DNA from 3 places in the Rhizobium sp. IY2 genome. Region 1 is predicted to be linked to each of the others. Evidence: predicted binding sites of a transcription regulator. Region 1 holds the regulator's gene; each other region holds the start of a gene.
What was found. The regulator LexA, encoded in region 1, represses DNA repair genes until DNA is damaged. The targets are predictions, from matches to a motif close to TGTTCNNNNTGTGTTCNG.
Positions count from the first base shown of each region.

Region 2: a site for LexA is predicted at 1,494-1,511, ahead of ACMUVN_RS02200 (ATP-dependent helicase). Genes of this name have one in related genera too.
Region 3: a site for LexA is predicted at 2,111-2,128, ahead of ACMUVN_RS23400 (2'-5' RNA ligase family protein). Genes of this name have one in related genera too.

Region 1 covers NZ_JBLKNU010000001.1:1,523,175-1,526,697, forward strand. Annotated here, with positions in the region: gene kdsA (3-deoxy-8-phosphooctulonate synthase) at 1-277, opposite strand, end outside; gene ACMUVN_RS07470 (VOC family protein) at 274-1,170, opposite strand; gene lexA (transcriptional repressor LexA) at 1,368-2,087, shown strand; gene ACMUVN_RS07480 (ComEC/Rec2 family competence protein) at 2,068-3,523, opposite strand, start outside.
Region 2 covers NZ_JBLKNU010000001.1:466,275-469,797, reverse strand. Annotated here, with positions in the region: gene ACMUVN_RS02210 (PrkA family serine protein kinase) at 1-404, opposite strand, end outside; gene ACMUVN_RS02205 (VOC family protein) at 817-1,293, opposite strand; gene ACMUVN_RS02200 (ATP-dependent helicase) at 1,554-3,523, shown strand, end outside.
Region 3 covers NZ_JBLKNU010000008.1:220,232-223,754, forward strand. Annotated here, with positions in the region: gene ACMUVN_RS23390 (ArsC family reductase) at 1-148, opposite strand, end outside; gene ACMUVN_RS23395 (succinylglutamate desuccinylase/aspartoacylase domain-containing protein) at 265-1,326, opposite strand; gene ACMUVN_RS23400 (2'-5' RNA ligase family protein) at 1,425-2,033, opposite strand; gene ACMUVN_RS23405 (methylated-DNA--[protein]-cysteine S-methyltransferase) at 2,286-2,849, shown strand; gene ACMUVN_RS23410 (SDR family oxidoreductase) at 2,871-3,523, opposite strand, start outside.

The DNA of each region.
Region 1 (3,523 bases):
TCTTGAGGTCGGCAAAGATCTCCATGCCCTTTTCAATGCCGATGCCGCGTTCGGCCGAAAGCGAAGTGCGGTTCGCCTTGTCGAAGGAGCTCTTGTATACGAGGCCGATGCCGAGCTTTCCGCAAAGCTCCTTCAGCGTGCCGGCCACCATGAAGGCGTGGTCGCGGCTCTCCATCTGGCAAGGGCCGGCAATCAGCGACAGGCGGCCGGTGTTGGAAAAGGTGACCTGGCCCTGGCCCTCGCCGATCTTGACTTGGGAATTCGTATCTGTGCTCATCGTGTTTCCTCGAAGGCGAAAAGCGTGCCCTGCCCGGGCGCGGGCTTCACCAGAATGCGATTGTTCTTGCGCGTATATGTCACCCCGTTAGCAGCCAAATGCGCTTCTGTCACGGCAAGATCGGCGACAGCGAAGAGAATCGCCCGGCCGCGCAGGCCGCGGTCGGCGGATGGGACGGCGACCTCGAAATAGGCCTCCAAACCCTCCGGCGTCATCAGGCTGATTTTCACATTCGACGCCGCGATCTTGACGCCGAAACCGGTGTTCTCGACTGCCGATTGCGCGCTGGCAAGACTGACGAAGGCGGCGAAGGCAGCCGCATCGGGCGCGCAAAACACCACCTCGGCAATGCCGGTGACGCCATTGGCATGCGCCTCCAGCGCGCCGCGGTCGGCCGGCAGCGGATTGACGCGCTCGACGGTGAAGAGAAAGAGATCGGGCGCGCGCAGGTCGCCGGCAAAGGCCAGCCTGAAGCCGGCAATGCTCTCAGAACCATCCGGCATCGTCATCGGCCGGCTGAACGCCAGCATCTCGCCGGCGCTCGCTCCGTCGCCGACGAAATTCCGATGATCGATATCGGCATCCTCGCTGCCGAAGGCCACCGCCGAAAGCCCTTCCTCGCCGCAGCGGAATCGGAAGGCGCGGTTGCGGGCGGTGAAGACATTGCCTTGCCGCGCCGATGCTTCACTTTCCCTAACGCTCGCAATCCCGAGCGGCTCCAGATAGGTCTTATCGGCAAAAAAGACGCAGGCATTCTCCGTTCCGAAGGGATGACGCGCATCGGCGGCAACGGTAAAGCCCAGCTTGCCGAGCCTCTCGCGCGCCAGATCGATATTGACGACCGGCAGCACGACATGATCCAGCGGGCGTGGTTTGGCGGAATGCTCGTTCATGGTATCCCCTCTCCTCACACGGCAGAGATGTGCGACAGTGCCGCGCAAGGCAAGACTTGTCGGCCAATCCGGCGAATGAAAATAAAAATCTCAACGAGTTGGCGCCAAGTTTTACGGAAATTTAGCTACTTGCGGAACACATATGGAACATATAGTGTCTGTTCTGGATTTGTTTCAATCACGAGGTCACAACGTCGATGCTCACGCGCAAACAACAGGAGCTTCTCCTCTTCATTCATGAGCGCATGAAGGAATCCGGCGTTCCGCCGTCTTTCGACGAAATGAAGGACGCCCTGGATCTCGCTTCGAAGTCCGGGATTCACCGGCTGATTACTGCGCTCGAGGAGCGTGGCTTCATTCGCCGCCTACCGAACCGGGCCCGCGCACTCGAGGTCATCAAGCTTCCGGAGGCCTATAGCCCCAGCATCCAGCCCCGGCGCGGCTTTTCGCCGAGCGTCATTGAGGGCAGCCTGGGCAAGCCCCAGCCGGTCGCCACTCCCGCTCCTGCAAAACCCGTCGCCGACAATGGCAACTCAGTCTCCGTGCCGGTCATGGGCCGGATCGCCGCCGGCGTTCCGATCTCGGCAATCCAGAACAACACCCACGACATCGTCGTTCCGGCCGATATGCTCGGCTCCGGTGAACACTACGCGCTGGAGGTCAAGGGTGATTCGATGATCGACGCCGGCATTTTCGACGGCGACACCGTGATCATCCGCAATGGCAGCACCGCAAGCCCTGGCGACATCGTCGTTGCTCTCGTCGACGACGAAGAAGCGACGCTCAAACGCTTCCGCCGCAAGGGCGCCTCGATCGCGCTGGAAGCGGCCAACCCGGCTTACGAGACCCGGATCTTCGGGCCAGACCGCGTCAAGGTGCAGGGCAAACTCGTCGGCCTTATTCGCCGCTATCACTGACACCCTGCAGGCCGGTTTCGACAAAGCTGTTGCTGCGCCAGTCATAGGCGCGATGGCGGATCCATGGCCGCCACAGATCATCGAATGCGGTTGTGACCTCCATGCCGGCCTCGGCGAAGCGCAGCTCGACGGAACCGGTCCGGCGCAACGTCTCGCCGGTGAAGAGCGTCGCGCCTGAGCGGCAGCTGTTGAAACGCAGGCGGACCGACGTTACCACGATATCGGCCGCATCGCAGGCCGGAGCGAGATAGGCGGCATTGTCGATGACGGCGACCACATGACCGTTGCCAAGCCTTGATATGCACCAGGCCTTCTTGACACAGGAAAAGCGGTTTGCGTCACCGCCGGCTGCGGCCGCCCGCATCGCCGCCCTCGCTTCGTTCTGCTGATCGCGGGAAAGCTTGACGCGGCGGTCCTCTCCCGCTGGCGGGACAGCAGGACCATCCAGCATCTTCGGCGGGTCATGCGCCGGCAGGACGAGCGCGCGCTGCCATTGGTCGAAGATGAAATCCGGCGGGTTTTCACGGTTGGAGGCCATTGCCGCCGCCTCGACGACCGCGACGAGACTGCCATCTTCCGAAATCACCAGATCCGGCGGCCGGGGAACCGGCAGAACCAGCAGGATGAGCGTTGCGACTGATATGATCGACGTGCCCATATGGCGCAGCCGAGTGCGGAGTAGCGTCAGCAGCAGGAAGCCTGCCACGGCGACCGCGAAATACCAGGCGGGCAAGCGGCCGATGCCGATGTCGCCACCCCAGCCGGACACGGTCTTGGCGACGGCGATCACCAGATCGAGGCCGAATCCGACAATCTTCCAAGGCAAAACGTCCAGACCGAAAGGCATGAGCAGCATCGCCAGCAACCCGGCCGGCATGATGATGAAGGAGATGATCGGCATCGTCGCGAGGTTTGCCGGCAGGCCGTAGGCGGTCAGGCGATGAAAATGCTCGATCGAAAACAGTGCGGTGGAGAAACCGCCGATCAGCGAGGTCAGGAAGACACCGCCGAAGAACCCCGCAACCGCGACGAAAGGCCTGACGATCGGCAGCTTCAGGAAGGCATTCTCGCGGACGCGCCGATCCTTCCACAGCTGATAGCCCGACACGAGCGCCAAGGTTGCGGCAAAGGACATCTGGAAGCTCGGACCCAGGACCTCGGACGGCGAAATGGCGAGGATGACGAGCGCGGAGAGAGCGACATTGCGCAGGCTGATCGACGGCCGGTCGAAGAAGACGGCAATCAGCATGATCGCCATCATGATGAAGGCGCGCTCGGCCGAGACCGCGAAGCCGGAGATCAGGAAATAGGCCGTGACGGCGATGAGCGCGCCGGCGGCGGCGATCTTCTTCGTCGGATAGGCCTGGGCGACGCCGGGAAAGAGGCTGAGCAGCATCCGGAAGCCGACGAAGAAGATGCCGGCCGACAGCGCCATG
Region 2 (3,523 bases), 1.1 Mb from region 1:
ATCGGATGAACCTCCATCAGCAGCTTTAGCCGCTCCGCCAGCGATGACTTGCCGCCGCCGACCGGGCCGAGCAGATAGAGGATCTGCTTGCGCTCTTCGAGCCCCTGGGCTGCGTGCCGGAAGAAGGAAACGATGCGTTCGATTGTCTCTTCCATGCCGTGGAAGCCGGCAAAGGCTGGATAGATCCGGATGGTCCGGTTCATGAAAATCCGGCCGAGGCGCGCGTCCCTGGCGGTATCGACCATCTGCGGCTCGCCTATCGCGGCGAGCAGCCGCTCGGTCGCATTGGCATAGGCAAGCGGTTCTTTTTTACAAAGGTCGAGATACTCCGCGATCGACATATCGGTCTCGCGGCGCGCATCATAACTGCGGGTGAACGCATCAAATACGGATTCGCTCAGCATGGGCCCTCCATTCAAGGTTACTGCCACAGGCTCTAGGTCGTCATACCAAAGGAGATGGCCACGACATTCCTAAGAATCAATAGTTTCGCAGGTATATTCCACGCTCACCGGCTGTTTCTGGCAATGCACAAAAACGTGCATGCACCGGTTATTTTTTTACTCTACGAAACTGTTTCTTATTGTAGTTGAGAAAAGGGCTTTTGCGGTATCAGCACATTTCGCGACGTGACAGAAAGATGAAAAGGGTGTGCAATGTCGCCCGTGATTCGAGCCCTGGAAAAATCGACGCTTGGCAGCCAATCTGCGCAAAGTCGATGCTGGACAGCGCATACCCATCCGCGCCTGACATGATAAAGACGGGCGCATCACAGCCATGCGCCCGTTTTTCGTAACGATATGCCACCGGCGCGACTCAGCCGTTGAACGCCTTTTCCAGCGCGGCGATATCGATCTTGATCATGCCGAGCATCACCTCGGTCACGCGCCTCGCCCGCTCGCGGTCGCTATCGGCGACCATCTCGGAAAGCATGCGCGGCACGATCTGCCAGGAAAGGCCCCAGCGATCCTTCAGCCAGCCGCAGGCCTCCGGCGTGCCGCCATTGGCGAGGAATGCCTCCCATATCCGATCGATCTCGGCCTGGCTTTCCAGGAGAATCGCGATCGAGAAGGAATGGTTGAAGCTATCGAGCGGCCCGGCTTTCATCGCCAGGAAGGCCTGGTCGCCGAGCGTGAACTCGATCAGCTCGACGCTGCCGGGAGGCCCGCTCGGCGTTTCCGCCGGCAATATAGTGATGCGGCCGATCCGGGAGTCGGGGATAACGGATGTGTAGAATTCGACGGCTTCGCGCGCTTGCTCGGCGAACCAGAGATTTGAAACGACCTTCGGCATGAAACGGCCTCCTTGTTGACGAGTATTGATCCGGACCCCGTCCGATGATCGAAGCCCGATGCTTCAAGGACGTCGCGCCGGCATCGCTTCCGACAGGCTGCGATCTGAATTTTTTCGCCCGGTTCGCCGGCATGGCGATCGCAGCCGCGCTCGCGGCGCCCTTAGTGCCCAGAGCATCCCGCTTGGGATAGCGGCCACTTGGGAATGAAAGCAGAACATCTTTTCTGGTCTTTCCTTCCCGAATCACTACATTACGCGCCATGAGCAATAGTTTCGACGATATTCCCTTCTTTGATGAAGAGCCGGGCGAGATGGCGCGCAAGCCGCAGCCGCCTCAGGCTTCGTTGGGAAAGGCGCCTGCAACAGGGAGCATTGCAGCTGGAGGCCTCGCCGCGCGCGCCATGGCGGCCCGCGACGGCGGCAAGCGGCCGGATTATCTTGCCGGGCTGAATCCTGAGCAGACAGATGCCGTCGAAACGCTGGAGGGCCCGGTCCTCGTGCTCGCCGGCGCCGGCACCGGCAAGACACGGGTGCTCACCACCCGCATTGCCCATATTCTCAACACCGGCCGCGCCTTCCCCTCGCAGATCCTCGCCGTCACCTTCACCAACAAGGCCGCCCGCGAGATGAAGGAGCGCATTGCGCTGCTCGTCGGCGGCGCCGTCGAAGGCATGCCCTGGCTCGGCACCTTCCACTCGATCGGCGTCAAGCTGCTGCGCCGCCACGGCGAGCTCGTCGGCCTGCGCTCCGATTTCACCATTCTCGATACCGACGACGTCGTCCGCCTGATCAAGCAGCTGATCCAGGCCGAAGGCCTCGACGACAAGCGCTGGCCGGCCAAGCAGTTCGCCGGCATGATCGACACCTGGAAGAATAAAGGCCTCGGGCCTGCCGATATTCCCGAGGGCGACGCCCGCGCCTTTGCCAATGGCCGCGGCCGCGATCTCTATTTTGCCTATCAGAATCGCCTGACGACGCTGAACGCCTGCGACTTCGGCGATCTGCTGATGCATCCGATCGCGATCTTCCGCAAGAATCCGGATCTCCTGAAGGAATATCACGGCCGCTTCCGCTATATCCTGGTCGACGAGTACCAGGACACCAACACCGCCCAGTATATGTGGTTGAGGCTCCTCGCCCAGCGCGCCAAGGGCGAGCCGCAGAATGTCTGCTGCGTCGGCGACGACGATCAGTCGATCTACGGCTGGCGCGGCGCGGAGGTCGACAATATCCTGCGCTTCGAGAAGGATTTCCCCGGCGCCAAGGTGATCAAGCTCGAGCGCAATTACCGCTCGACCGAACATATTCTCGGCGCCGCGGCGCATCTGATCGCCCATAATGAAGGCCGGCTCGGCAAGACGCTGTTCACCGACCGCTCCGATCCGGACGACGTCAAGGTTCAGGTCCACGCCTCCTGGGATTCGGAGGAGGAAGCCCGCGCCATCGGTGAGGAGATCGAGCAGCTCCAGCGCAGCAAGCATCTCTTAAACGACATGGCGATCCTCGTGCGCGCCTCCTTCCAGATGCGCGAATTCGAAGACCGCTTCGTCACCCTCGGCCTCAATTACCGCGTCATCGGCGGCCCGCGCTTCTACGAGCGCCTGGAAATCCGCGATGCCATGGCCTATTTCCGCCTGGTCGCTCAAGCCTCCGATGACCTCGCCTTCGAGCGCATCATCAATACGCCAAAGCGTGGCCTCGGCGATACGACGGTGCGTGCGCTGCACGACTACGCGCGCGCTCGCGACATCCCGATGCTTGCGGCAGCGGCCGACATCATCGAGACCGACGAGCTGAAACCGAAGGCGCGAAAAGCCCTCTTCGACGTGATTCAATCTTTCCGCCGATGGCAGGAACTGCTTGAAAACACACCGCATACCGAACTTGCCGAGCAGATCCTCGAAGAGTCCGGCTATACCGACATGTGGAAGAACGACAAAAGCGCCGAAGCTCCCGGCCGCCTTGAGAACCTTAAGGAACTGATCCGCTCGATGGAGAGCTTCGAGTCGATGCGCGGCTTCCTTGAACATGTCTCCCTCGTCATGGATGCCGAGACCAACGAGAACCTCGACGCCGTCTCGATCATGACGCTGCACTCGGCCAAGGGCCTGGAATTCGACACCGTCTTCCTGCCCGGCTGGGAGGAAGGCCTCTTCCCGCACCAGCGCTCGCTGGATGAGAGCGGCCGCGCCGGCCTGGAGGAGGAACGCCGCCTTGCCTATGTCGGCAT
Region 3 (3,523 bases), on a different contig from region 1:
CCTTGTCGATCCAGGCTTCGAGATGGGCACGGTCGATACCGAGCGCCTTATAATCGTGAAACTCATAGGCGACGCTATGTTCTTCCAGCCAGCTGCGGGCCTTCTTCATCGTGTCGCAATTCTTGATGCCATAGATGGTGACGGCCATGCCCGAACGATCTCCCTGTGATGACAGCGGGATAACATGCAGGCCGGTCGGCGCAAACGCCGTGCGACGATTTATCCCCCGCGCGCCGATGATCGCGGCAGGCAAAACCGCCCCGCTTAATTCTCCAGCGCCCCGGCCTTGCGCGCCGCCTGGCTTGGGTTCTCGCAGGCGATCTTCATCAGGTCGCCGCGCCGCCGCACCAGCCGGTCGGAGGTTCGGGTCAGGATCAGCCCGTCCTGCGGCGCGGTGAGCTCGATGCTGCCACCCGGCTGCCCCGGCCGGGCGACGATCGTCGCAAGAAGATCGCCTTCCGCAACCCTCTCGCCGATATTGCGATGGAAGAGCACGGCGCCACCTCCTCCGGCGCGAATGATCTCGACATTGTCGAGCGGCACGGCCGGCCCGGAAAATGCCGTTGACCCTTGTTTCCCGTCGCCGACGATCCCCCGTGCCGCCAGGAAGCGCCAGAGCCCGTCCGCATCCCTTTTCGCCAGCACCGGATCGACATCGCGTTTGCCGCGCAGCTCGACGGTGACGGAGAGTTTGCCGGGCAATCGGGACTGGCGTTCGCCGGGAACCTGATACTTCCATGCGAAACCGACGGACTCCTCGAAGGCCGAGCTTTCGCCATCCGAAAGCAGCACGGCCTCCATGTCGAGCGCGGCGGCGAGATCGGCCGCCTCAGGCCAGAAGGCCTCGTCGATATAGGCATATTGCAGGGATTCGTCGTCGCAATGCAGGTCGAGCACGAGATCGGCGCCGAGCGCCATATGCAGCAGCTGCCGCTTCAATCTGTCGGTAGCCGGATAATCGTCGAGGTCCTCGATCAACAAGGCCCGATCGACAAGGGAGATCAGCGGGAAATCCCGGTTGAAATTGGTGCGTGAACCCAAGTCGAAACGGCCCTGCAATTCGCCGAAATGCGACTGCGCCGCACCGATCGGATTGGCCTGCGGCACAATGGTGATATCGCCGGCGATCCCGTCCTGGCTTTCTGCCTGCCGCAGCCGCTCGCAGAGGAAATGCAGGAGCACCGTTCCCGGCAGCTCACCGGCATGAAGTGCCGCCTGGATATAGGTCTTCGGCGCCTTCGCATCGCGGCCCGTAAAGCGCAGCACCGGCAGCCGCCACTCCGTTCCCGGCGTATCGCCCGGGATGATGATCTCTGAAATGTCCATGCCGCTTTCGCTCCCGTTTGCATCCATGCCGGAACAGGCCTTCAGAGCTTTATGCGCGGAAATCGGGCAAGCGCAAGCCGCGATCCCCATCATTGCCCTCAGCCGAGCAGCGGCCAGCGATCGATGATCCGATGTTCGGTCTTTCCGAGAACACTGTGGACGAGCAGGAATTCGGCGGCCGTCCATGAAACCGGTCTGCCGAGGCTTGTCGGCGGCACGGCCTTGCGGTCGTAGAGCAGCGTCATATGTGGCGTGAAATCCCGGCTTATATTGTGCTGCAATCCGGCATTGTGCATGCCGACACCGAGTTGGACATGCAGCCGTGTGAGCGGCTTTCGTCCGCCTTCACCGCAAAGCACGAGCGGCCGCGCCTTGCCCTCCCGCTTGAAACTCATGATCCTGTCGAAGGTGATCGTGATCGGTGCGCTCTCCACCGTCGCGCCGGCCTGGCGCGCCGCAAAGACCGCGTCCTCCGGTAATTCTTCATAGTCATCGATGCCGATGATCGTCATGTGCAGCGTCGTCAGGCGTGGTTTTGCGGAAAGAGAGAAAGCTTTGCCGTAGTCATCGGCGATCTTGGCCGCCTGCTGCTCGACGGCATCGGGAGCGCAGAGGGCGAAGAAGAGCCGATGTCCGCTGACGTGGCTTTCGCCCGGCCGCGCCCGACGGTTTTTGTCGTACCCGAAATCGAGGGAAATCTGGTTCATAGGCCCTCAGGGTCGTCATGACCCGCCTCGTCGGTTTCAAAATGCGATGAAGGATATTCCTGACAGGGCGACACATCAAGAACAAAAAGAGAACATAATTTCCCGATACGCGTGGCGTTAAATTCATCCGAACCATTGCCTCGGCGCCGGATGAAGCGGACTTTCTAAAAGTCCAGCGCGCGCAAGAAACGGGTTGAAACAGCGGCCATCCCATACGATTTTGATGGCAATCGAAAACGCGGAGGCTGTGTCATGGCTGAGACGACGCACCACTATCTCATCTTCGAAACCGCGGGCGGTTTCTGCGGCATTGCCTGGAGCGACGCCGGCATCGCCCGCTTCCAACTGCCGACCAAATCAGCGGAAGCGACCGAACGGCTGCTGCTGCGCCGCTTGCCGGATGCCGAACCCGGCGCGCCGACGCCCGCTGTGCTCGAGACAGTTGCCGCCGTGAAGCGCTATTTCCAGGGCGAGGAGACGGATTTTTCCGGCGTCGAACTCGATCTTGCCGGCCAGGATGCCTTCTTCCGGGATATTTATGCGGCGGCACGGCGGGTTGGCTGGGGCCGCACCACCACTTACGGCGCCCTGGCGAAAGAACTCGGCGCCGGGCCGGAAGCCGCCCGCGACGTCGGCCAGGCGATGGCGAAAAACCCGGTCGCTCTGATCATTCCCTGTCACCGGGTGCTGGCTGCCGGCGGCAAGATCGGCGGCTTCTCCGCTCCCGGCGGTTCGACATCGAAGGCCCGCATGCTGGAACTCGAAGGCGTCAACCTCGCACCGCCACCGCCCGCCCAGCAGTCGCTGGGTTTTTAGGCGGCGACGGGACGCTGGCCCTCAATGCGGGCTGGCTGTCGGCCGGATGATGATCTCGCTGACATCGACGTCATCAGGCTGGCTGATGGCGTAGAGGATCGAATTGGCAATCGCCTCCGGGCTGATCGTGATCGCTCTGAAAGCCTTCATCGCGTCCCGCGCCATCGGATCGGTAATAGTCTCGGCCAGTTCAGATGTCGTCGTGCCGGGGGAAATGACGGTGACGCGGATGCGATCGGTCTCCTGTCGCAATCCGTCCGAAATCGCCCGCACCGCGAATTTCGTCGCGCAATAGACGGCAGCCGTCGGAGAGACGCTGTGGCCGCCGATCGAAGACAGGTTGATGATCTGCCCTGATCCCTGCGCTTTCATGATCGGAAGCGCCGCCGCGATGCCGTAGAGAACGCCCTTGATGTTGACGTCGACCATCCGGTCCCATTCGTCGACCTTGAGGGCCTCGAGCGGCGAGAGCGGCATGACGCCGGCATTGTTGACGATCACATCCAGCCGTCCGAATTCGGATCTGGCAAAACCTGCGAAGGCCTCCACTTGCGAACGTTCGGTGACGTCAAGCTGTCGCAGGCGCACCGTCCCGCCCTTTGCGGCGATGTCGCCGGCAAGTTCCTCCAGGCGATCGGTGCGGCGTGCGCCGATCACGATATGCGCGCCGGCCG